DNA from 3 places in the Aminobacter sp. LjRoot7 genome. Region 3 is predicted to be linked to each of the others. Evidence: predicted binding sites of a transcription regulator. Region 3 holds the regulator's gene; each other region holds the start of a gene.
The links. The regulator PhoB, encoded in region 3, activates phosphate uptake and scavenging genes when phosphate is short. The targets are predictions, from matches to a motif close to TGTCATNNANCTGTCAT.

Region 1 (7,247 bases), on a different contig from region 3:
ATCTCGCCCTGGCCCAGTTCCGGCAGGTCGCGCTTCTCCGCCTTGAGCACGCGCGGCCCACCCGGTTGCGAAATCGCCACCGCGAGCATCTTGGCTGGAAGCTTGGCAACATTGGCCATGTCTTTTTACTCTCCGCTGGTCCGGTGCGCCCCGGACTTTACATGTGGTTGACCGCACTATGTATTCTGATTGGCAAATCAGGCAAACGCCTGCCTACGATGGAGGAGAGCGAGATGGCGCTGTTCGACGACGAGCCGGTCAAGAAGAAACCCGTCCACGAGATCGGCCAGGATCTGTCGCTGCTTTCGGTCGGCGAGCTCAACGAGCGCATCTCGGCCCTGCGCGCCGAGATCGGCCGGCTCGAGGCGGAGCTTTCCGTCAAGGGCTCGACCAAATCGGCTGCCGAGGCGCTGTTCAAGCGCGGCTGAAACGCGCGCCGCCACCGATATGCCCCAAACGGGTTATCATCAGGTGCCAGTGCCTAATTGATTCGTGGTGGGACACCAGATGCTCGCAACCTACCGGCCGATCCTGTCGTTGCTCCGCGGCACCGCCTTCCTGCTCGCAGCGTCCGGCCTGCACGGCCTGCTGCTGCCGCTGCGTGGCCAGGAAGAAGGCTTTTCCACCACGGCACTCGGCCTCATGGGCACGGCCTGGGCCGGCGGTTTTGTCGCCGGCTGCTATTTTGCCCCGCGCGTCGTTCGCCGCGCCGGCCATGTCCGCGCTTTCGGCACCTTTGCCGCGTCAGCCGCGATCATCGCGCTGCTCACCGGCCTGATCGTCAACGAATATGTCTGGATCCTGCTGCGCGCCTTCACCGGCTTCGCCATGGCCGGCGCCTTCATGGTCATCGAGAGCTGGCTCAACGAGCGCGCCACCAACGAAAACCGCGGCACCGTCTTCGGCCTCTACATGATGGTCACCTACGCCTCTATCATGGCCGGCCAGATGATTGTCGCCGGCGGCGACGTCACCAGCGCCTCGCTGTTCATGGTGACGGGCATCTTGTTCTGCCTGTCGCTGATCCCGACTGCCGTTTCAAGCGCCGCCCACCCCAAGCCGCTGCAGGACGTCTCGCTCGATATCAAGGGCCTCTACGCCAACTCGCCGGTCGCCTCGGTCGCCTGCTTCCTCATCGGCGTCGCCAATGGCGACTGGGGCACGCTCGGCGCCGTCTATGGCGCGCGCGTCGGCATTTCGACGCCCGAGATCGCGCTGATGATGAGCCTCGTGGTCGTCGCCGGTGCAGCGCTGCAGATCCCGATCGGCAAGGTCTCCGACCGTACCGACCGCCGCTATGTGCTGATCGGCGCCTCGCTCGCTTCGGCAATCGCCGCCGTGCTGATCTTCCTGGTGGCCCCGCGCTCCGGCGTCTTCGTCATCGCCATGACCGCCTGCTACGGCGCTTTTGCCTACACGCTCTATTCGCTTGCCGTGGCGCATGCCAACGACCACGCCAAGCCTGAGGATTTCGTCAAGGTGTCGGGCGGGCTCCTCCTGCTCTACGGCTTCGGAACCATGGTCGGGCCGCTGCTTGGCGCCGGCCTCATGGACTACATGCGGCCGGAAGCGCTGTTCCTCGCAACCGCCGCCGCGCATTTCACGCTCGCCGGCTACACCGCACTGCGCATCAAGCGTCGTGCGCCGGTTCCGATCGAGGATCGCGAAGCCTTCAAGACCCAGCCGGCCGACCGCAGCGCGACGCCAGAGTCGCTGCGCCTCGACCCCAGGCACGAGGACGCGGCCTGACAGGCAGCGCGGCGCCGCGGCTTCCCGTCACTGCCTTTGCCAATCCCGCAATCGCAATTGCGACCGGTAGTTGAGATTTCGCTGATGTTGCGGCACAAATGGGCCATGACAACTGACGCGCCCTTCCTCGCCATATCGGATGCCAACCGGCGCCATCTGCTGGAAGAGCTGCGGCGCGGCCCCAAGACCGTCAGCGAACTTGCCGCCGGCTTGCCGGTTTCACGCCCGGCGGTGTCGCAGCATCTCAAGGTGCTGCTCGATGCCGGCCTTGTCAGCGCCCGCGCCGAAGGCACGCGCCGGGTCTATGCGGTCAGCGTCGCCGGCTTCCGCAAGCTCAACATCTGGCTGGACCAGTTCTGGGACGCCTGAAGTCTTTTTCGCGTGCCGCCTCGGGCACAATCATGCCCTGGATGCGCCAGACAGATGCCCGACGCGGCGACTGCAGGGCAATCACAAGGCTGATCACGGCAATAGCCTGACGCCAGCACCATTTCGGCAGATCAACTGCTGACGTGCACGAGCATCCCGCTCGGACACGTTCTTCAGATCATGCGCTGATTTGGCTGATAAACATCACCCTGTCCCGGCGGCGATGTTGCTTCGCCGCCGGCTGTCGGGCCCTTGCCGAAAATCAGGGCCTTGTTTGGAGACCTCGTGACTAGCCTAATGCTGCGTCGGGTCACCTTTCAGCTTTTCAATCTCGTCCTTGAGAGCCAGCTTGCGACGCTTCAGCGCTACGATTTGCAGGTCGTCCATGGATGGATGATTCATTGCTTCGCCGAGCTGGCGCTCGACGTCACCATGTTTGCGCTGAAGTTCTTCAAGATGGGAAGCAAGAGACATGATTGGTTCTCCCTTTCATGGTTTCCTCGATGCTCCGGGCACAGCCCTGCCCACCGCAGACAGTGCTCTGTGACGGAACCATGACAGTCTGCCATCCCCCGTCGGCGATGTCGAATAAAGCGTGGTAGCATTTCCTGACAGCGCGAAATGTGATAAGGGCTTCGCGCCGGTGACAAGGAGTCGCCGACCCCGCCTTAGGAGCGCCCCGGGTGCGCCAGTGAGTTTGCAGACGGTAGACATGTCGGAACAGGAACAAGCCGAGATTCGTCTCGAGTTTGCACGCTTGAAGCAGGACCATGCGGATTTCGATGCCGCAATCAACGCGATGATCGCGATGGGCTGCGATACGTTGCAGATCCAGCGGATGAAGAAGAAGAAGCTGGTCCTGAAGGACAAGATCAGCCAGATCGAAGACCGCATCATCCCCGACATCATCGCCTGAGAAACCGCCATTTTTGGCCGGCCTTTGGTTGCGATGGCAGCGCATTTCGGTTAAGCGCAGGCTTATCAAGCAGGGGTGCCGCGCGTGAGCAAAGACAGGGTCGACGTCGCCATCATCATGGGGAGCCAGTCTGACTGGGCGACCATGCGCCATGCCGCCGAATTGCTCGAAGTGCTCGGCATCGCCTTCGAGGCGCGCATCGTCTCGGCCCACCGCACCCCCGACCGTCTTTACGAATTCGCCAAGGGCGCCAAGGCAGCCGGCTTCCGCGTCATCATCGCCGGCGCTGGTGGCGCTGCCCACCTTCCCGGCATGACGGCGGCAATGACTTCCTTGCCGGTGTTTGGCGTGCCGGTCGAATCGAAGGCCTTGTCGGGCCAGGATTCGTTGCTCTCCATCGTCCAGATGCCGGCCGGCATCCCTGTCGGCACGCTTGCCATCGGCAAGGCTGGTGCCGCCAACGCAGCACTGCTTGCAGCCGCCGTGCTTGCCCTCTCCGACGACGCGCTTGCCAGCCGGCTCGACGACTGGCGCGCCGCCCAGACTGCAAGGGTCGCCGAACAGCCGACGGACGACGCGTGAGCGCGCCGCTTCCCCTCGGCGCCACCATCGGCATCATCGGCGGCGGCCAGCTCGGCCGCATGCTGGCCATGGCGGCGGCTCGCCTCGGCTACCAGACGATCGTCCTGGAGCCACAGGCCGACTGCCCGGCAGCCCAGGTCGCCAACCGCCAGATCGTCGCTGCCTATGACGATCCCGCCGCCCTCGACGAGCTGGCGCGCGCCAGTGCCGTCGTCACCTTTGAATTCGAAAACGTGCCGGTCGTCGCCGCAGAACGGCTGGGTCGCACGATCGCGGTCTATCCGCCGGCACGGGCGCTCGAGGTTGCCCAGGACCGGCTGGTCGAAAAGACATTCCTCAACGGCATCGGGATATCCACAGCCGGCTTCCGGCCTGTGGACAACGATGCCGAGCTGGCGGAGGCGCTGAAGGCCTTCGACGGCAGCGGCGTGCTGAAGACCTGCCGCATGGGTTATGACGGCAAGGGCCAGATGGTCTTCCGCAACATGACGACTGGCGGCTTCGACGGCGCCTGCGCCTCGCTCGGCAACGTTCCGCTGGTGCTTGAGTCCTTCGTCGCCTTCGAGCGCGAAATCTCGATCATCGCCGCGCGCGGCACCGATGGCAGCATCGCCGTCTTCGACCCGGCCGAGAACGTGCATCGCAACGGCATCCTGGCGACCTCGACGGTGCCCGCCGCGATCGGCAGCGACACCGCAGAAGCCGCGCGCGAGGCGGCCCGCAAGATCCTCACAGCGCTCGACTATGTCGGCGTCATCGGCGTCGAGTTCTTCGTCCTCGCCGACGGCTCCCTGCTGGTCAACGAGATGGCGCCGCGGGTGCACAATTCCGGCCACTGGACCGAAACGGCCTGCGTGGTCTCTCAGTTCGAGCAGCACATCCGCGCCGTCGCCGGCCTGCCGCTCGGCGACGCCAACCGCCACTCCGACTGCGTCATGGAAAACCTCATCGGCGACGACATCGACAAGGTGCCGGCGCTGCTCGCCGAACCCGATGTCGCCGTCCACCTCTACGGCAAGGCCGAAGCCCGCCCCGGCCGCAAGATGGGCCATTTCACCAGGCTGTTGCCGCGCCGCTGACGGGCAGGCACTGACGGCTCCCATTTAGCGGCTTTGCTGCAAAACACCCAGACACCGGGATTTGAGGGTCTGCAATGGGCGGCTTCGCGGCGGTCCTGGGTGGCCGACGCCCGCACTCAGGTAGCCAGGCTGGTACAGTTCACCAATGAGCGAGCAAGCAAGCTACAACATCATTTGGGAGTTCACGGTAGCCGTAGAGCATCGCGCGGACTTCGAAGTAGCTTACGGTCCGTCCGGCTCATGGGCGCAGCTTTTTCGCAGGGGAGAAGGGTACATTGAAACTCAACTCCTTGCCGACGCGGAGCGGGTGAACGTCTACCTCACGATCGACCGTTGGGTCAGCCGAGAACATTTTGAGCGGTTCAAAGTCGCTTACGATGCGGAGTATCGAAAACTCGATGAGCAACTAGAGGGCGTAGCCGGAAGCGAGCGTCGAATCGGAGCGTATAGCGCCCTCATATAGACCGCGTGGCCAGTTTCGGGATCGCACGGCCAACCTTCGATAGCCGCCAGACAGGATGCGCGATCTTCCCCGATCCGTCGCCGTCCACTTCCAGGCAAGGCTATGGCACCCCGGGTCGCAAGATAAGCCATTTCGCACGGCTACTGCCGTGCCGCGAGCGGCCGACAGGCCCACTCAGCGGCTTGGCAGCAAACACCCCTAAACACTGCGATTTGGGCTCGGCAACGGGTGAGATGCGAAGTTTGACCGACAGTATCCATGTCGGCATCGCGCCGCAATCTTAAGTTGTCTAAAGACACAATTACTCGCGCAGAAGGTATGTCGCAAATCTTTCTTAATTATGACAACGCATGAGCATGACAGGTGTGCTTGTCTAAACTTTGGAATATCGGCAGTGTCCGCTGATTCTGCATCGCGGTAATTTTGCGTATTTTGAGGATTGCATGTCTGCTGAGGCGTCCGGGCGCGGCTACGCTAATCGTCTCCGTCCCTCAGGCAAGGCCAAGCTACTCGCGAGCGTCGGCGTGGCAGCGGTTCTCGTGGCTCTCTCCGGCGGCTCGGCGACGGCGCAGGTCAACTGGAGCGGAACCACCAGCACCGACTGGACCGTTGGGAGCAACTGGGTGGGGGGCGTGGCTCCAGCTGCTGGCAATGCCGTCAGCATCGGCAACACGACGACGCCAACCACGACGGTGCTCGGTGTTGGCGGCGCGGCGACCGGAACGACCGGAGTCATTGCCATCGCCGCGACTGCCAACTCGACAAGCAATCTGACCATTCAGAACGGCAGCACGTTGACCTCCATCGGCGCGACCGTGCGGATCGGGCAGGCCCTCAACAGCAATGGAACCGTGACTGTCACCGGACCCGGGTCACAATGGCTGGTCACCAGCGGGCAGCTTGTTGTCGGCTTCTCGGGGGTTGGCACGCTCAACATTGAAAATGGGGCGAAGGTATCGGCAACAGCAGTCTCCGGCACGAGGGTGGGCAGTGGCCTCGGGTCTGGCACGATCAATATCAGTGGCGGCTCCACGCTGGAGACCCGCACCCTGAACGGCACCGGAGTCGGGGCCTCGCAGGTCAATTTCGACAATGGCATCTTACGCGCTGCGGGCAGCGCCCCCGCTCTCTTCATCGTCGGGTTTTCCGGCACCGAGCTGAACATCCTCGCGGGCGGGCTGACGATCGACACAGGCGCGTTCGTCGTCGGTACCGACACAACATCCGCGCTTACGGGTGCCGGCGGACTTACCAAGATCGGTAGCGGCATTCTGATCCTGTCCGCCAACAACACTTATGCCGGCGAGACCTTGATCCAGGCCGGCACCCTTCGGCTACTCGGCGCAGGCGACATCAGCAATTCGAGCCGCGTCGTCGCGGACGGGACGTTCGATATTTCCAACCTTGCCGCCGGCGGCACCAGCATCAAGAGCCTCGCCGGCAGCGGTGGTGTTGCGCTTGGCGCAAAGACCCTGGCGATCACCAATACCAACGATCTGTTCTCCGGTGTCATCTCCGGCAGCGGCGGGCTGACGCTCACCGGCGGCAGGCAGACGCTGTCGGGCGCGAATGACTATAGCGGCGGCACGACGATCTCGGGCGGCACGCTCGCCATATCGAATGACGGTGCGCTGGGCGCTTTGGCCGGCGCGCTCACCTTCAACGGCGGCTCGCTACATGCTCTCGCGAGCTTTGCGAGCACGCGCGCCATGACCTTCACCGGCGACGGCATCTTCGATGTAAACCCCGGCGCGGTGCTGACGCTGAGCGGCGCCCTGACCGGCGCGGGCGGACTGGTGAAGCGCGGCGACGGCACGCTGATCCAGAACTCGATTGTCAGCTATTCCGGCCCCACCAAGATCGAGGACGGCATTTTCCAGGCCGGCGCGGCCGGTGTGTTCGGTGGCGACTATTCAACCTTGGCCGACAGTACGCTCGATCTCGGCGGCTTCGACCAGACCATTGCCAGCATCAACAATGCGGGCGCCCTGCGCTTGAGCGGCGCCAACACCACGCTCACTGTGACGGGCAACTATGTCGGGAGCGGCGGCACCGTCTATGTGAACACCGCACTCGGCGACGATAGCTC
Region 2 (7,247 bases), on a different contig from region 3:
GGAAGGTCGCCGGCACCGTCGAAGGGCCCGCGCCGCCAAATTCCTGCTTGCCGAAATAGAGCGCAGCACCACCGGCGAGGATGACCAGCACCGCCGTCGACATCATGAAATTCAGGAACACGACGATCTGGTTGCGCGAGGCGCGCGAGCGCTTGGAGGGCGGCGGCGTGCCGGCTTCCGGCCGCAACGCTTCCTGCGCGGTCTTTGGAACGATCGGACTGGCCGGTGCGGCGCGTGGTGCGCCCTCTCCCTGACCTGGCGTATTGATGCTCATCTTGCCTCGCCACTCCCTCTTGCGTCGAATCCCCGCCGGGAGACTAGGCTTGAATGTGGCAAAAATCACGGCAAAGGGCCCTCAACGGGCCCCTTCCCACAACCTATCAGCCGTTGAAGCGCTGGAATACCAGCGAGGCGTTGGTGCCGCCGAAGCCGAAGGAGTTCGACAGGGCGACGTCGACCTGCCGGTTGCGCGGCTTGTTCGGCACCAGATCGATGGCCGTCTCGCGCTCTGGATTGTCGAGATTGATCGTCGCCGGCACGATGTTGTCGCGGATGGCGAGGATCGAGAAGATCGCTTCTGCCGCTCCGGCAGCACCCAGCAGGTGGCCGATCGACGACTTGGTCGACGACATCGACACCTTGGAGGCGGCGTTGCCGACGAGACGCTCGACAGCGCCGAGCTCGATCGTATCGGCCATGGTCGAGGTACCATGGGCGTTGATGTAGTCGATGTCGGCAGGCGTCAGGTTGGCGCGCTTGAGGGCGGCCGTCATGCAGCGGAAGGCGCCATCGCCATCCTCGGCGGGAGCCGTGATGTGATGGGCATCGCCGGTCAGGCCATAGCCGACAACTTCGGCATAGATCTTGGCGCCGCGCGCCTTCGCATGCTCGAGTTCTTCGAGAACGACAACGCCGGCACCCTCGCCCATGACGAAGCCGTCACGGTCGCGGTCATAGGGGCGCGAAGCCTTTTCCGGATCGTCGTTGCGGTCGGTCGAGAGCGCCTTGCAGGCGGCAAAGCCGGCGAGCGACAGGCGCGTTACCGGTGCTTCGGCACCGCCGGCCACCATCACGTCGGCATCGCCGAACATGATCAGGCGGGCAGCATCGCCAATGGCGTGCGCGCCGGTAGAGCAGGCGGTGACCACGGCATGGTTCGGGCCCTTGAGCCCGTGCCGGATAGAAACCTGGCCGGAAACCAGATTGATGATCTGGCCTGGAATGAAGAAGGGGCTGATGCGGCGCGGGCCGCGTTCCTTGAGGATCAGGGCATTTTCGGCGATGCCGTCAATGCCACCGATGCCCGAGCCGATCATGACGCCGGTCGAATTCTGTTCGTCCGGCGTCTTTGGCTGCCAACCCGAATCCTTCAATGCTTCGTCGGCGGCCGCGATCCCGTACAGGATGAAGTCGCCGATCTTGCGCAGTTCCTTGGGTTCAAGGACCGCTTCGGGATTGAAGGTGTTGTTGGAGCCATCACCGCGAGGGATGACATTGGCGATCTTGCACGCGAGGTCGTCGACCTCGAACTCCGTGATCCGCCGGGCTGCGCTGCGGCCGGAAAGAAGCTCTTTCCAGCCGTGCTCGTAGCCCATGCCGAACGGTGAAAGCAGGCCAAGGCCTGTGACGACCACACGCCTCATCGCAGGCATCCCTGACAATTCGCGATCGCTCAGGCCGAAGCCTTGTCGATGTACTTCACGGCGTCGCCAACGGTGAGGATGGTCTCGGCCGCGTCATCGGGGATCTCGACGCCGAATTCTTCTTCGAAAGCCATGACGAGCTCGACCGTGTCGAGGCTGTCCGCGCCCAGATCGTCGATGAAGCTCGCAGCTTCCGTCACCTTGTCGGCGTCGACGCCAAGATGTTCAATGACGATCTTCTTGACGCGCTCTGCGGTGTCACTCATGTGGGCATCCTCAGTCTGGTGTTGTTAGGTCTTCGTTAGCGGGCGGATTGCCGCTAATCAAGCTGTAATCTACGCTTTCCCAAGCGCTCGGGCGGCGGTCGGGTTTCGTCCTGGCCACCTGATGGAGCGCGGCAATACACGAAAAATTCACCGCGTCCAAGGCAAAAGGGCCGGTTATCCCGGCCAATTGCCCAATCAGATCATCGCCATGCCGCCATTGACGTGGATTGTCTGGCCGGTGACGTAGGCCGCTTCGTCGGAAGCGAGATAGGCAACGGCCGAGGCAACTTCCTTGCCGGTTCCCATGCGCTTGGCCGGGATCGCGGCCATGATCGCCTCTTTTTGCTTGTCGTTGAGCTTCTCGGTCATTGCCGATTCGATGAAGCCCGGTGCCACGCAGTTGACGGTGATGTTGCGGGTGGCGATCTCCTGCGCCAGCGACTTGGAGAAGCCGATCATGCCGGCCTTGGAGGCGCAGTAGTTGGTCTGGCCGGGATTGCCGGTGACCCCCACCACCGAGGTGATGTTGATGATGCGGCCATGACGGCGGCGCATCATCGGGTGCGTCAGCTCGCGTGTCAGGCGGAACATCGCCGTCAGGTTGATCTCGATGACCTGGTCCCAGTCGGCGTCGGACATGCGCACGAACAGCCCGTCCTTGGTGATGCCGGCATTGTTGACCAGGATGTCGACGCCTTCGAGTTCGGCCTCGGCCTTCTGGCCCAGCGCCTTGACCTCGTCGCGGTCGGCGAGATTGGCGGGGAACAGTTTGACGCGGTCGCCAAGTTCGCCGGCAAGCGCCTCGAGCTTTTCGATGCGGGTGCCGTGCAGGCCAACGATGGCGCCCTGCTTGTGCAGGATGCGGGCGATTTCTTCGCCGATGCCGCCGGATGCACCGGTGACGAGTGCCTTGCGGCCGGTCAGATCGAGCATGTTGCTACCTTCCTTGAAGAGCGCACCCTTCACACGGGTGGGGTCGATTGAATTGCTCAGGCGAGCGCGGCGATGGCCGCGTCGACGTCGGCCGGAGTGTTGACGGCAGCCGTCGCGATCTCCTTGTTGATGCGGCGGGCGAGGCCCGACAGCACCTTGCCGGCGCCCACCTCGTAAAGCGTGGTGATGCCGTTGTTGCCGAACCACTCGACCGTCTCGCGCCAGCGCACCTGGCCGGTGACCTGCTCGACGAGGCGGGCGGCAATCTCTTCGGGATCGGTGATCGGCTTGACGGTGACGTTGGCAACGACCGGCACGACCGGCACGTTCTTGGTCACGCCGGCCAGCGCCTCGCGCATCTTCTCAGCCGCAGGCGCCATCAGCGCCGAATGGAAGGGGGCGGAGACCTGCAGCATCAGCGCCCGTTTGGCGCCCTTTGCGGTGCAAAGTGCCGCAGCACGCTCGACGGCCGCCTTCTCACCCGAAATGACCAGCTGGCCGCCGCCGTTGTCGTTGGCAATCTGGCAGACCGAACCTTGCGCGGCCTCAGTGCAGGCGGCGTCGACGTCGCCCTGCTCGAGGCCGATGATCGCGGCCATGGCGCCCTGGCCTGCCGGCACGGCGGCCTGCATGGCGTTGCCGCGGATACGCAGCAGGCGGGCGGCGTCAGCGACCGAAACAAATCCTGCGGCGGCAAGTGCCGAATATTCGCCGAGCGAGTGGCCGGCGACATAGGCGACCTTGTCCTTGAGCGACAGGCCGCGCGATTCAAGCGCGCGGAACGCGGCCATCGACACCGCCATCAACGCCGGCTGGGCATTTGCGGTCAGCGTCAGTGTCTCCTCGGGCCCTTCCCAGATCAGCCTGGACAGCTTTTCACCGAGTGCATCATCGACTTCCTCGAAGACGCGGCGTGCCTCTGGAAAGGCATCTGCGAGTTCCTTGCCCATGCCGACGGCCTGGCTGCCTTGCCCCGGAAAAGTGAATGCAACGGCCATGTTGGTCTCCTGGCTATTTGCCGCATCGGCCCGAACCGGAATCGGCTTTTCGGGATTCGACGGGGCAGAGATATCACGCGGCACGGCGCCGGACGTCCTGGAACCGGCAGCGCGCCATATCGTTGTGCCTCTGGCGCAATGGATACCGCGAAGTCAAGCCTTGAGGGCTTTGGGACCCGTTTGGGGCAAATAATCACAGAGAATTAATGCGAAATACGTTTTGTTTGCCCCATCCTTCTCAATTTTGCCATATGCGCTAGCTTTTCGATGACAGTTTCGTGACGGTTGCGTGACGCCGCCGTCCAGCGTTCGAGGAAGTTGAGTTGGCAAAGCTGTTCGCGACAGGCAAAACCGTCGCACATGACCAGGAAAACGAGGCTGAAGCACTCAGCCGGCGTGCCTATGCCCTGGGCGTCCTGCGCTCGGTGATGATCACGCTTGCCGTCTCGGCCGTTCTCGTCTTCGCCATCGAGTTCGTCGCCCGCGGCTCCTTCATCGACACGCTCAACTTCTTCCAACAGCCGTTCAAGCCGAGCTGGACCACGGTTGCGCTGTTCGCGCTTCTGATCATCGGTTTCGACGCGCTGCTCGGCCGCCCCTATAACGGCCTTCTGATCGTCGCACCCGTGGCGCTCTTTCTGGCCTTTGTCGGCCATCAGAAGTCGCTTTATCTCGGCGACCCGCTCTATCCGACCGATTTCCTCTATGCCCGCCAGATCGTCGAACTGATGCCGCTGCTGGTCCGCGAGCGGCCGCTCGCAGGCATCGGCATTGCCGTTGGTCTCATCGCCGGCATCTCCCTGTTCGTCTTTGCCTGGCGCTACTGGCGCCGCCGTATGCCGACGCTGTCGTTCTGGGCCCGCATCTCGCGCCTGGCGATCGCCATTCCGGCGCTGGCCTTCTTCGTCTCGATCATGGACTACGCCACCTTCTCGTGGACGCGCGATCGCCTGCAGATCATCCCGATGATGTGGGATCAGAAGGAAAACTACGCCTCCAACGGCTTTGCCATCGCCTTTGCCCTCAACGTGCCGATGGCCAAGGTCAAGGCGCCGCAAGGCTATTCCGACAAGGCCATCGACGCCATCGCAGCACCGTCGCAGACGGCGGCCGTGCTGCCCGAGGAAAAGCCCGACGTCATCATCGTGATGAGCGAATCCTTCTGGGATCCGACACGGCTGCCCGGCGTCTCGATCACCCCGGACCCGATCCAGAACGTGCGCGCATCGCAGTCCGGCCATGTCTTCTCGCCCGAATTCGGCGGCATGACCGCCAATGTCGAGTTCGAGGCGCTGACCGGCTTCTCCAACGCGTTCCTGCCGGCTGGCTCGATCCCCTACCAGCAATATGTCCGCGCACCGGTGCCTTCGCTTGCCACCTTCTTCAAGAGCGAAGGCTACGACACCAAGGCCATCCATCCCTTCGGTGGCTGGTTCTGGAACCGCGCGCCGGTCTACAAGGCCTTCGGCTTCGACAAGTTCATGTCGGAAGAGAACCTGCCGCTGCTCGCCAAGCGCGGCCCGCTGGTCTCGGACGCCGCGCTGACCGAAGAGATCATCCGCGAGGCCGACGCCACCGATCACCCCTTCTTCATGTTCGCGGTCTCGCTGCAGAGCCACGGCCCTTACGAGCCGAACCGCTACAGCGACACCACCCACAAGGTCGAGGCGCCGACATCGCAATGGGCGCGCGATTCGATCCTGACCTATGCCGAAGGTGCCTCCGACGCCGACCGTGGCCTGAAGCGCCTGATGGACTGGGCCAGCAAGCGCGAGCGCCCGACCGTTATCGCCTTCTTCGGCGACCACCTGCCGCCGCTTGGGCCGGTCTATGTCGAGACGGGTTTCATGAAAGAGCCGGTTGCCAAGCGCAAGGCGCCGATCGACGAGATGCTGGTGCAGCACGAAACACCGCTGGTGGTGTGGTCGAACCGCACGGGTGCCGCGCGCAACATCGGCTCGATCAGCCCGGCGTTCCTGCCGCTGCACGTGCTCGAGACCGCCGGCATCAGCCATCCCTACTACACCGGCTTCCTCGGCGACCTGCATGACCGCTACCGTGTCGTCGACCGCAACATGCTCTTGCCGCGCCAGGGCGAGTCGGTGTTCGACTGGTCGCGCCAGAAGGAGCTCGACCCGGCGATCCGCGATTTCCGCTGGCTGCAATACGACATGATGTTCGGCAAGCGCCGCGGCGCCAAGGGCTTCTTCCCCGAGACCGTCGACAAGGTCGTCGCCAACCGCACGCGTTCGCCGCTGTTCCTCCGGGACGAGGCATTCGGCTGAGCCAAAACCGGCCGGAAAGGCCGGTTTTCCTGAGAATCTCGGCCTTCCCCCTTGCCTTGGCGGCACTTAGCATGTAGACGCCCGCCATCTGCCGGTCCCAGCTGGGGGCTGAACGGAGGGCCGGAGGCTTTCTTGAAAGTCGCCGTGTGAAGCGAAAACGCTTCCGCCTCCCGTGTCTCCGCTCTCGACCGTCTCGTCGTGCTCCTTTCTTCCCCTGAAGAGGCCGCAAGGTCCTCGAAGGGTCAGGGAGGTCGCAGAGGCTCTAGCCGCCGGGACCGGAAGATGGAAACGAAGAAAGGCAAAAACTATGGCTCTTTATGAACATGTGTTTCTTGCCCGCCAGGACCTCTCGCAGCAGCAGGTCGATGCACTTGTCGAACACTACAAGGGCATCATCACTGCAGCTGGTGGATCGGTTGGCCGGGTCGAGAACTGGGGACTGAAGTCCCTCACCTACCGCATCAACAAGAACCGCAAGGCGTATTACACGCTCATGGACATCAGCGCTCCATCGGCTGCCGTCAAGGAAGTCGAGCGCCAGCAGGGCCTGTCCGAAGACGTTCTGCGCTTCCTGACCGTCAAGGTCGAGGCGCATGAAGAAGGCGTCTCCGCCATGATGCAGAAGCGCGAAGAGCGCTCCGAGCGTGGCGAACGCGGTGGCTTCGGCGACCGTCCGCAGCGCAGCTTCGGCGACCGCGACCGCGGCGACCGTGGTCCGCGCAGCTTCGGCGACCGCGATGGCGGTGGTGATCGTGGCCCGCGCCGTCCGCGCGAAGGCGTTGAAGGGGGTGCAGAATAATGGTCGACATCAATCAGATCCCGACCCGTCGTCCTTTCCACCGCCGCCGCAAGACCTGCCCGTTCTCCGGCGCCAACGCACCGAAGATCGACTACAAGGACGTGCGTCTGCTGCAGCGCTACATTTCCGAGCGCGGCAAGATCGTTCCTTCGCGCATCACCGCCGTCAGCCAGAAGAAGCAGCGTGAACTCGCCCAGGCGATCAAGCGCGCCCGCTTCCTCGGCCTGCTGCCCTACGTGGTGAAGTGATATCAGTTCCGGCCCGGCGGCATCTGCCCCGGGCCGGAATTCTCCCTTCCGCGACGGGCGCGGTCGGGCGAGCCT
Region 3 (7,247 bases):
TCGATGACGACGTTGAGGTTGTCCTTGGTGATCGGAACCGGCGTCAGGAAGACCGAGTTGAGCTCGAGGCCACCAGGCGTCTTGAACTTGGTGACGTTGGCGATCTCTTCCATCTTCTTGCCATCGGCAAGCTGCGAGGCGATTTCAGCCGCGTTCTTGCCGAGTTCGCGTGCATCCTTCCACACCGACACGGTCTGGGTGCCGAGCGCGATGCGGTTCAGCGCGGCATGGTCGCCGTCCTGGCCGGAGACCGGAACCGAGCCGGCAAGGCCCTGTGCCTGGAGCGCAGCGATCGCGCCGCCGGCGGTGCCGTCGTTCGAAGCCACGACCGCATCGATCTTGTTGTCGTTGGCGGTCAGGAACTGCTCCATGTTCTTCTGGGCGTTGGCCGGCAGCCAGCCGTCGGTATAGGCCTCGCCGACATTCTTGATCTTGCCGGAGTCGACGGCTTCCTTGAGCACTTCCATCTGGCCAGCGAACAGGAAGTCGGCGTTCGGATCAGCACCCGAGCCCTTGATGAAGACGTAGTTGCCTTCAGGCTTGGCGGCGAACACGCCCTTGGCCTGCATGCGTCCGACTTCCTTGTTGTCGAAGGTCAGGTAGAAGGCGTCCTTGTTTTCGATCAGGCGGTCGTAGCCTACAACAGGAATACCTTCGGCGACGGCCTTGTCGACCGCCGGTCCGATGGCCGATGCGTCCTGAGCCAGGATGATCAGGGCGTTGGCGCCCTGCGAGATCAGGCTTTCGACGTCGGTCAGCTGCTTGGCCGGCGACGACTGCGCGTCAGCCGAGATGTACTTGTCGCCGGCGGCCTCGATGGCGGCCTTCATGGCGGCTTCGTCGGTCTTCCAGCGCTCTTCCTGGAAGTTCGACCAGGAGACACCGATGACCTTGTCCTTTGCCGAAGCCACTGCCGTAAGCGACAGAGTCATGGCAACACCCGCCAGGATGGCGGTGGTAAACTTTTTCATTATTTCCTCCCTGCGCCCAATGGGCGCGCCTACTTCGCGATAGCCCTTGGAGAAGCTCTTTTTTTCGAGCCTCGAAAAAATACTGACTCAATGCCCGGCCAGTGTCAACATGGTTTCGCGCGCGCTCCGTATTTTTTTCGGAGCCCGAAATAAATAGAGACAATTGGCGCAGGCTCTGTCACAATCACTTGGCGCGTAAGGGACTGCCGCTTAAGAAGGGCAGCGCTTCGCCGGGAGGAAGACGAGCACATGTCGGTCGGCATACGTCACGACGATCTGAGACGGCGCAACCGCGCCATGGTTATATCCGCTGTTCGCCGTGCCAGCCAGCCGTCGCGCACCGAAATCGCCGCCACCACCGGCCTCAGCCATTCGACGATCTCGACGATTTCCTCCGATCTCATTTCAGAAGGCATCCTCGCCGAAGCCAAGGTCAGCGAGCCGGTTTCGATGAAGCGCGGCCGGCCGCAGGTCGGGCTGACGCTCGAACCCAATGCCGCGTCGATCGTTGCCGTCGTGCTCTCGCTCAACAGCCTGTCCGCCGCCGTCATCGACTATGCCGGCAACACGGTCGTCGAGGAAACGAAGCGGCTGGTGACCCAGAAGATGACCGCCGAGGCGCTGATTGACGAGTGCGTCGCCATGGTCCGGCGGCTGATCGACGATGCTGCTGCCTCCGGCGGGACCGTGCTGCGCATCGCCATGGCCGTCCAGGGCATCACCGATGCCGCTTCGCGCAAGCTGTTGTGGTCGCCGATCACCCAGCACGACGACCTGCCTTTCGCCGACCGGTTCGAGCAGGAATTCGGCGTCCCGGTTTCGGTCGAAAACGACTGCAACATGATCGCCGAGGCTCTGCGCTGGCGCGATCCGGTGCGCTATCGCGACGATTTCATCGCCATCCTGTTGTCGCACGGCATCGGCATGGGCCTGGTCATCAAGGGCGAGTTGTTCACCGGCACGCAATCCTCGGGCGCCGAGTTCGGCCACATGGTCCACCGGCCCGACGGAGCGCTCTGCCGCTGCGGCCGCCGCGGCTGCATCGAGGCCTATGCCGGCAACTACGCCATCTGGCGCAACGCCAGAATTGGCGACGAGAACGCCGAACCGCTGGCCGACCTGTCCGACGACGACATCAGGTCGATTGCCGATGCCGCCCGCGACCATGACGGCCCCGAGCGCGAAGCCTTCCGCAGGGCCGGCGAGGCGATCGGCTTCGGTTTAGGCTCGATGTTCGCCCTGTTCGACCCTGCCCCCCTCGCCTTCGTCGGCGTCGGTGCAACAGCCTTCGACATCATGGAGCCGCATGTGCGCGCTGCCATCGCCAAGACAGCAGGCGGGCTGCATTCCAAGGCGATCTCGTTCGACACCGAACCCAACGAGGTTCCGCTCAAGCGCGAGGGCGCGATGATGCGCGCCCTGCTCACCGTCGATCAGGAAATCTTTGCCGCAGGCACGGCACCTCGCCGCGCCGATGCCGATGTCGCCTAGAGCCAGATCCCGAAAGGGACAGAAGCCCGGCTAGTCCTCGCGGATGGCGTAACCGGCGCCGCGGATGGTGCGGATCACGTCGGGCATGCGGCCATTGTTGACCGCCTTGCGCAAGCGTCCGACATGGACGTCGACGGTGCGTTCGTCGATGTAGATCGTCTCGCCCCAGACATTGTCGAGCAGCTGGCTGCGCGAGAACACCCGGCCCGGATGCCGCATCATGAATTCGAGCAGGCGGAATTCGGTCGGCCCGAGCTTGATCTCGCTCTTCTTGCGGTAGACCCGGTGCGACTCGCGGTCGAGCATGATGTCGCCGACCTTGAGCACTGACGACAGCACCTCGGGCTTGGCCCGGCGCAGCAGCGCCTTGACGCGCGCCATGAACTCCGGCGTCGAGAACGGCTTGACCAGATAGTCGTCGGCGCCCGTCGAAAGCCCGCGCACCCGGTCGCTCTCTTCGCCGCGCGCGGTCAGCATGATGATCGGCAGGCGTTCGGTGTCCGGGCGCATCCTGAGCCGGCGGCACAGTTCGATACCTGACAACGCAGGCACCATCCAGTCGAGCACCAGAAGGTCGGGCACGTTTTCCTGGAGCCGGATTTCGGCCTCGTCGCCACGCGTGACGACTTCGACCTGGTAGCCTTCGGATTCGAGATTGTAACGAAGCAGCACGCCCAGCGGCTCTTCGTCTTCGACGACCATGACCTTGGGAGCGATCATCGGCTATACCTTGTCCTTGCGCATGGCCGCTTCTGGACCATGCGCTGATTTAACCTATGCAGCGCCCCCGCGCCAAACGCATGCGGTTGCGGAAGTGCTCAGGCCGGAACCGTCGTCGTGGTCTCGTCGACCTTTGGCCGATTCAGCGGCAGCTGCGTACCTGTCACGACGAAATAGGCGTTCTCGGCGATGTTGGTGACGTGGTCGCCGATGCGCTCGAGGTTCTTGGCACAGAACAGCAGATGCGTGCAGGCCGTGATGTTGCGCGGATCTTCCATCATGTAGGTCAGGAGCTCGCGGAACACGGCGGTGTACTGGATGTCGATCTTCTGGTCGTCGGCGCGCAGGTTCTTCAGGCCTTCGGCCTGGCGTGCGACATAAAGATCAACGACGCCGCGAACCTGGCCGAGCACCAGCTGCGCCATCGCGTCGATCGAATGCGAGAGGTTGCGCGGGGTCGGCGACTGGCCAACGGCGCCAACACGCTTGGCGATGTTCTTGGCGAGGTCGCCGATGCGCTCGAGATCGCCCGCCATGCGGATGGCGCCGACGACGGCGCGCAGGTCCTGCGCCATCGGCTGGCGCTTGGCGATCAGTGTGATCGCGGAATTGTCGAGATCGCGCTGCTTGGCATCCATGATCGTGTCATCAGCCACGACGTTCTGCGCCAGCGCCTGGTCAGATGACAAAAGCGCGCGGATGGCGCCAGCCACCATCGCGCCGGCGAGATCGCCCATGTCGCGGATGAGCTGGTCGACGTGCTGGAGTTCTTCGTCGAAGGACCGGACTGTATGTTCGCCCATGATTTCTTCCTCGTATCGTGTGCCGCGACGAAACCCACTCAGCCGAAGCGGCCGGTGATGTAGTCCTGCGTCCGCTTGTCGTCGGGGTTGGTGAACATCTTGTCGGTCGGGCCTTCCTCGACGAGATAGCCGAGGTGGAACATCGCCGTGCGCTGCGACACGCGTGCCGCCTGCTGCATCGAGTGCGTGACGATGACGATCGTGTAGTTCTCGCGCAGTTCGTCGATCAGCTCTTCGACCTTGGCGGTAGCGATCGGATCGAGCGCCGAGCACGGCTCGTCCATCAGGATCACCTCGGGCGAAACCGCGATAGCGCGCGCGATGCAAAGGCGCTGCTGCTGGCCACCCGACAGGCCGGTGCCCGGCTCGTTGAGACGGTCCTTGGCTTCGTTCCAGAGCGCGGCCTTCTGCAGGGACTTCTCGACGATGATGTCGAGCTCGGCCTTGTTCTTGGCCAGGCCATGGATGCGCGGGCCGTAGGCAACGTTCTCGTAGATCGATTTCGGGAACGGGTTCGGCTTCTGGAACACCATTCCGACGCGAGCGCGCAGCTCGACGACGTCGATCTTGGGATCGTAGATGTCCTCGCTGTCGAGGGTGATCTTGCCGCCGACGCGGGCCGCATCGATGGTGTCGTTCATGCGGTTGAGGCAACGCAGGAAGGTCGACTTGCCGCAGCCCGACGGGCCGATCAGCGCCGTCACCTGGTTCTGGCGAACGTCGAGGTCGACGCCGAACAACGCTTGCTTGTCGCCATAGTGCACGGTGACCTTGTCGCCGCGCATCTTGATGATTTCGTTCGTTCTGGCGTTCATCTCAGCATTCACCGCGTCGTCGAGGGATTTTTCGGTCATGATGTTCATAGCAGGATGCTCCTTGTCCATGCCCTACCAGCGGCGCTCGAAGCGGCGGCGGAGGACGATGGCGACGATGTTCATGGCCATGAGGAAAATCAGAAGGATGATGATGGCGCCCGACATGCGCTCGACGAAGGCGCGTTCGGCCTCGTTCGCCCACATGTAGATCTGCACCGGCAAGGCCGTCGCCGGGTCGAAAGGCGTCTTGGGATAGTCGGCGACGAAGGCGACCATGCCGATCAAGAGCAGCGGTGCGGTCTCGCCGAGCGCGCGCGCCAGGCCGATGATCGTGCCGGTCAGGATGCCGGGGGCGGCCAGCGGCAGGATGTGCTGGAACACCATCTGCATCTTCGACGCGCCGAGGCCAAGGGCTGCCGAGCGGATCGACGGCGGCACGGCGGCAAGGGCGGCGCGCGTCGCGATGATGATCGTCGGCAGCGTCATCAGCGTCAGCACCAGGCCGCCGACGAAGGAGGCCGAGCGCGGCAGGCCGAGGAAGTTGATGAACACGGCCAGGCCGAGCAGACCGAAGACGATCGACGGCACCGCGGCGAGGTTGTTGATGTTCACTTCGATCAGGTCGGTGAAGCGGCTCTTCTTGGCGAACTCTTCCAGATAGATCGAGGCGGCGACGCCGATCGGCAGCGCCAGAAGCAGCACGATCACCATCATGTAGAACGAGCCGATGAGGGCGACGCCAACACCAGAGGTTTCAGGACGGCTCGATGCGCCGTAGCTGAACAGGCCGGTGTTGAAGTGCTCGGCCATCACGCCTTCGGCCTTGAGCTTGTTCATCCACTCGACCTGCTGGTCCGACACCTTGCGGCGGCTTTCCGGCACCTCGAGGTCGATCTGGCCCTTGAAGGCCGAGTCGAGATTGGCAGCGGCGAGGATGTCGACGTTGCGCGTCGTGCCGATCACCGATGGGTCGGCGGCGACGATCGCCCTGAGCTGGACGCGCGAGCTGTCGGACAGGAAGCCCTTGAGCTTGCGCACCTCGGCCTTGTCGTTCGGGTCGATGCCGAGCTTTTCGATCAGTGCGGCCTCGGCAAGCTTGGGATAGTTCGCCGTGATCAGCACGTTCGGATCGGTCGCCCGCTTGTTGGACGGGTCGATGACCTTCTCGTCGAAGTTGATCGCCAGCGTCACCGTCGTCTGCCAGAAGGCGGTGTAGCCCTTGGAAACGATCGAGGTCAGCATCACGGCCAGGAATGCAAGGCCGATGGCAATCGCCAGCACGCCATAGAGGCGGAAGCGGCGTTCGGCGGCGTAGCGCTTCTTGAGGCCGATGTCGCGGCGCGGACGGGCAGCCGACGCAGTCAGCGTGTCGAGCGAAATATCGGTCATTCGTACTGCTCCCGGTACTTCCGGACGATGTAAAGGGCGACGATGTTCATCACCAGCGTCAGCGCGAACAGCGTGATGCCAAGCGCGAAGGCCACCAGCGTCTGCGGCGTGTTGAACTCAAGGTCGCCGGTCAGCTGGTTGACGATCTTGACCGTGATGGTGGTCATCGCCTCGAAAGGATTGATCGTAAGGTTCGCCGCCACGCCCGCTGCCAGCACCACGATCATTGTTTCGCCGATGGCGCGCGAGGCGGTGAGCAGGATGGCACCGACGATGCCCGGCAAGGCGGCTGGGAGGATGACGCGCTTGATCGTTTCCGAGCGCGTGGCGCCGAGGCCGAGCGAGCCGTCGCGCATGGCGCGCGGCACCGCGGTGATGATGTCGTCGGAGAGCGACGAGACGACCGGGATCAGCATCACGCCCATCACCAGGCCGGCAGTCAGGATCGACTGCGCCTGGATGAACGGGGTGCCGCCGGTCAGCGCCGCGCTGATGTCGCGCAGGAAGGGTCCAAGCGTAACGAGCGCGAAGATACCGTAGACGATGGTCGGGATGCCGGCGAGCAGCTCGAGCGCCGGCTTGACCACCGCACGTACCTTGGGGGCGGCATATTCCGACATGTAGACCGCCGACATCAGGCCGATCGGCACCGCGACGAGCAATGCGACGAAAGCGATGTAGAGCGTGCCGGCGAGCAGCGGGATCAGGCCGAACTGGCCTTCGCTGGCGCCTGCGCCAGCAGCAGCGAAGCGCGGATCCCATACCGTGCCGAAGAAGAAGTTGGTCAGCGGCACCTTCTCGAAGAAGGCGATGGTCTGGAACAGCATCGACAAGACGATGCCGATGGTCGTCAGGATGGCGAGCGTCGAGGCGCCGAGCAGGCTCCAGAGCATCACCTTCTCGACATTGTTGCGCGCCCTGGCGCGGGGGCTGATGCCCTTCAGGCCGTAACCGACGCCTATCAAGGCGAGGCCGATCGAGACGACGGCCGAGATCATGCCGAGACGATCGGAGACGCGGTTGGCGTCCGTTGCGATCGGGATCATGTAGTCCTGCGT

Region 1: a site for PhoB is predicted at 2,662-2,678, ahead of ACSQ3E_RS20330 (YdcH family protein). Genes of this name have one in related genera too.
Region 2: a site for PhoB is predicted at 4,108-4,124, ahead of ACSQ3E_RS08365 (LTA synthase family protein). Genes of this name have one in related genera too.

What each region holds. Positions count from the first base shown of each region.
Region 1 is NZ_CAXUPX020000007.1:261,722-268,968, reverse strand. Features, by position in the region: gene ACSQ3E_RS20350 (NAD(P)H-quinone oxidoreductase) at 1-119, opposite strand, end outside; gene ACSQ3E_RS20345 (DUF1192 domain-containing protein) at 234-428, shown strand; gene ACSQ3E_RS20340 (MFS transporter) at 508-1,749, shown strand; gene ACSQ3E_RS20335 (ArsR/SmtB family transcription factor) at 1,855-2,118, shown strand; gene ACSQ3E_RS20330 (YdcH family protein) at 2,413-2,592, opposite strand; gene ACSQ3E_RS20325 (YdcH family protein) at 2,831-3,034, shown strand; gene purE (5-(carboxyamino)imidazole ribonucleotide mutase) at 3,152-3,616, shown strand; gene ACSQ3E_RS20315 (5-(carboxyamino)imidazole ribonucleotide synthase) at 3,613-4,695, shown strand; gene ACSQ3E_RS20310 (antibiotic biosynthesis monooxygenase family protein) at 4,841-5,158, shown strand; gene ACSQ3E_RS20305 (autotransporter outer membrane beta-barrel domain-containing protein) at 5,602-7,247, shown strand, end outside.
Region 2 is NZ_CAXUPX020000002.1:554,723-561,969, reverse strand. Features, by position in the region: gene mltG (endolytic transglycosylase MltG) at 1-274, opposite strand, end outside; gene fabF (beta-ketoacyl-ACP synthase II) at 381-1,643, opposite strand; gene ACSQ3E_RS08380 (acyl carrier protein) at 1,673-1,909, opposite strand; gene fabG (3-oxoacyl-[acyl-carrier-protein] reductase) at 2,105-2,842, opposite strand; gene fabD (ACP S-malonyltransferase) at 2,899-3,840, opposite strand; gene ACSQ3E_RS08365 (LTA synthase family protein) at 4,269-6,125, shown strand; gene rpsF (30S ribosomal protein S6) at 6,433-6,924, shown strand; gene rpsR (30S ribosomal protein S18) at 6,924-7,172, shown strand.
Region 3 is NZ_CAXUPX020000014.1:83,085-90,331, forward strand. Features, by position in the region: gene xylF (D-xylose ABC transporter substrate-binding protein) at 1-971, opposite strand, end outside; gene ACSQ3E_RS27910 (ROK family protein) at 1,221-2,462, shown strand; gene phoB (phosphate regulon transcriptional regulator PhoB) at 2,493-3,182, opposite strand; gene phoU (phosphate signaling complex protein PhoU) at 3,281-3,985, opposite strand; gene pstB (phosphate ABC transporter ATP-binding protein PstB) at 4,024-4,848, opposite strand; gene pstA (phosphate ABC transporter permease PstA) at 4,873-6,189, opposite strand; gene pstC (phosphate ABC transporter permease subunit PstC) at 6,186-7,247, opposite strand, start outside.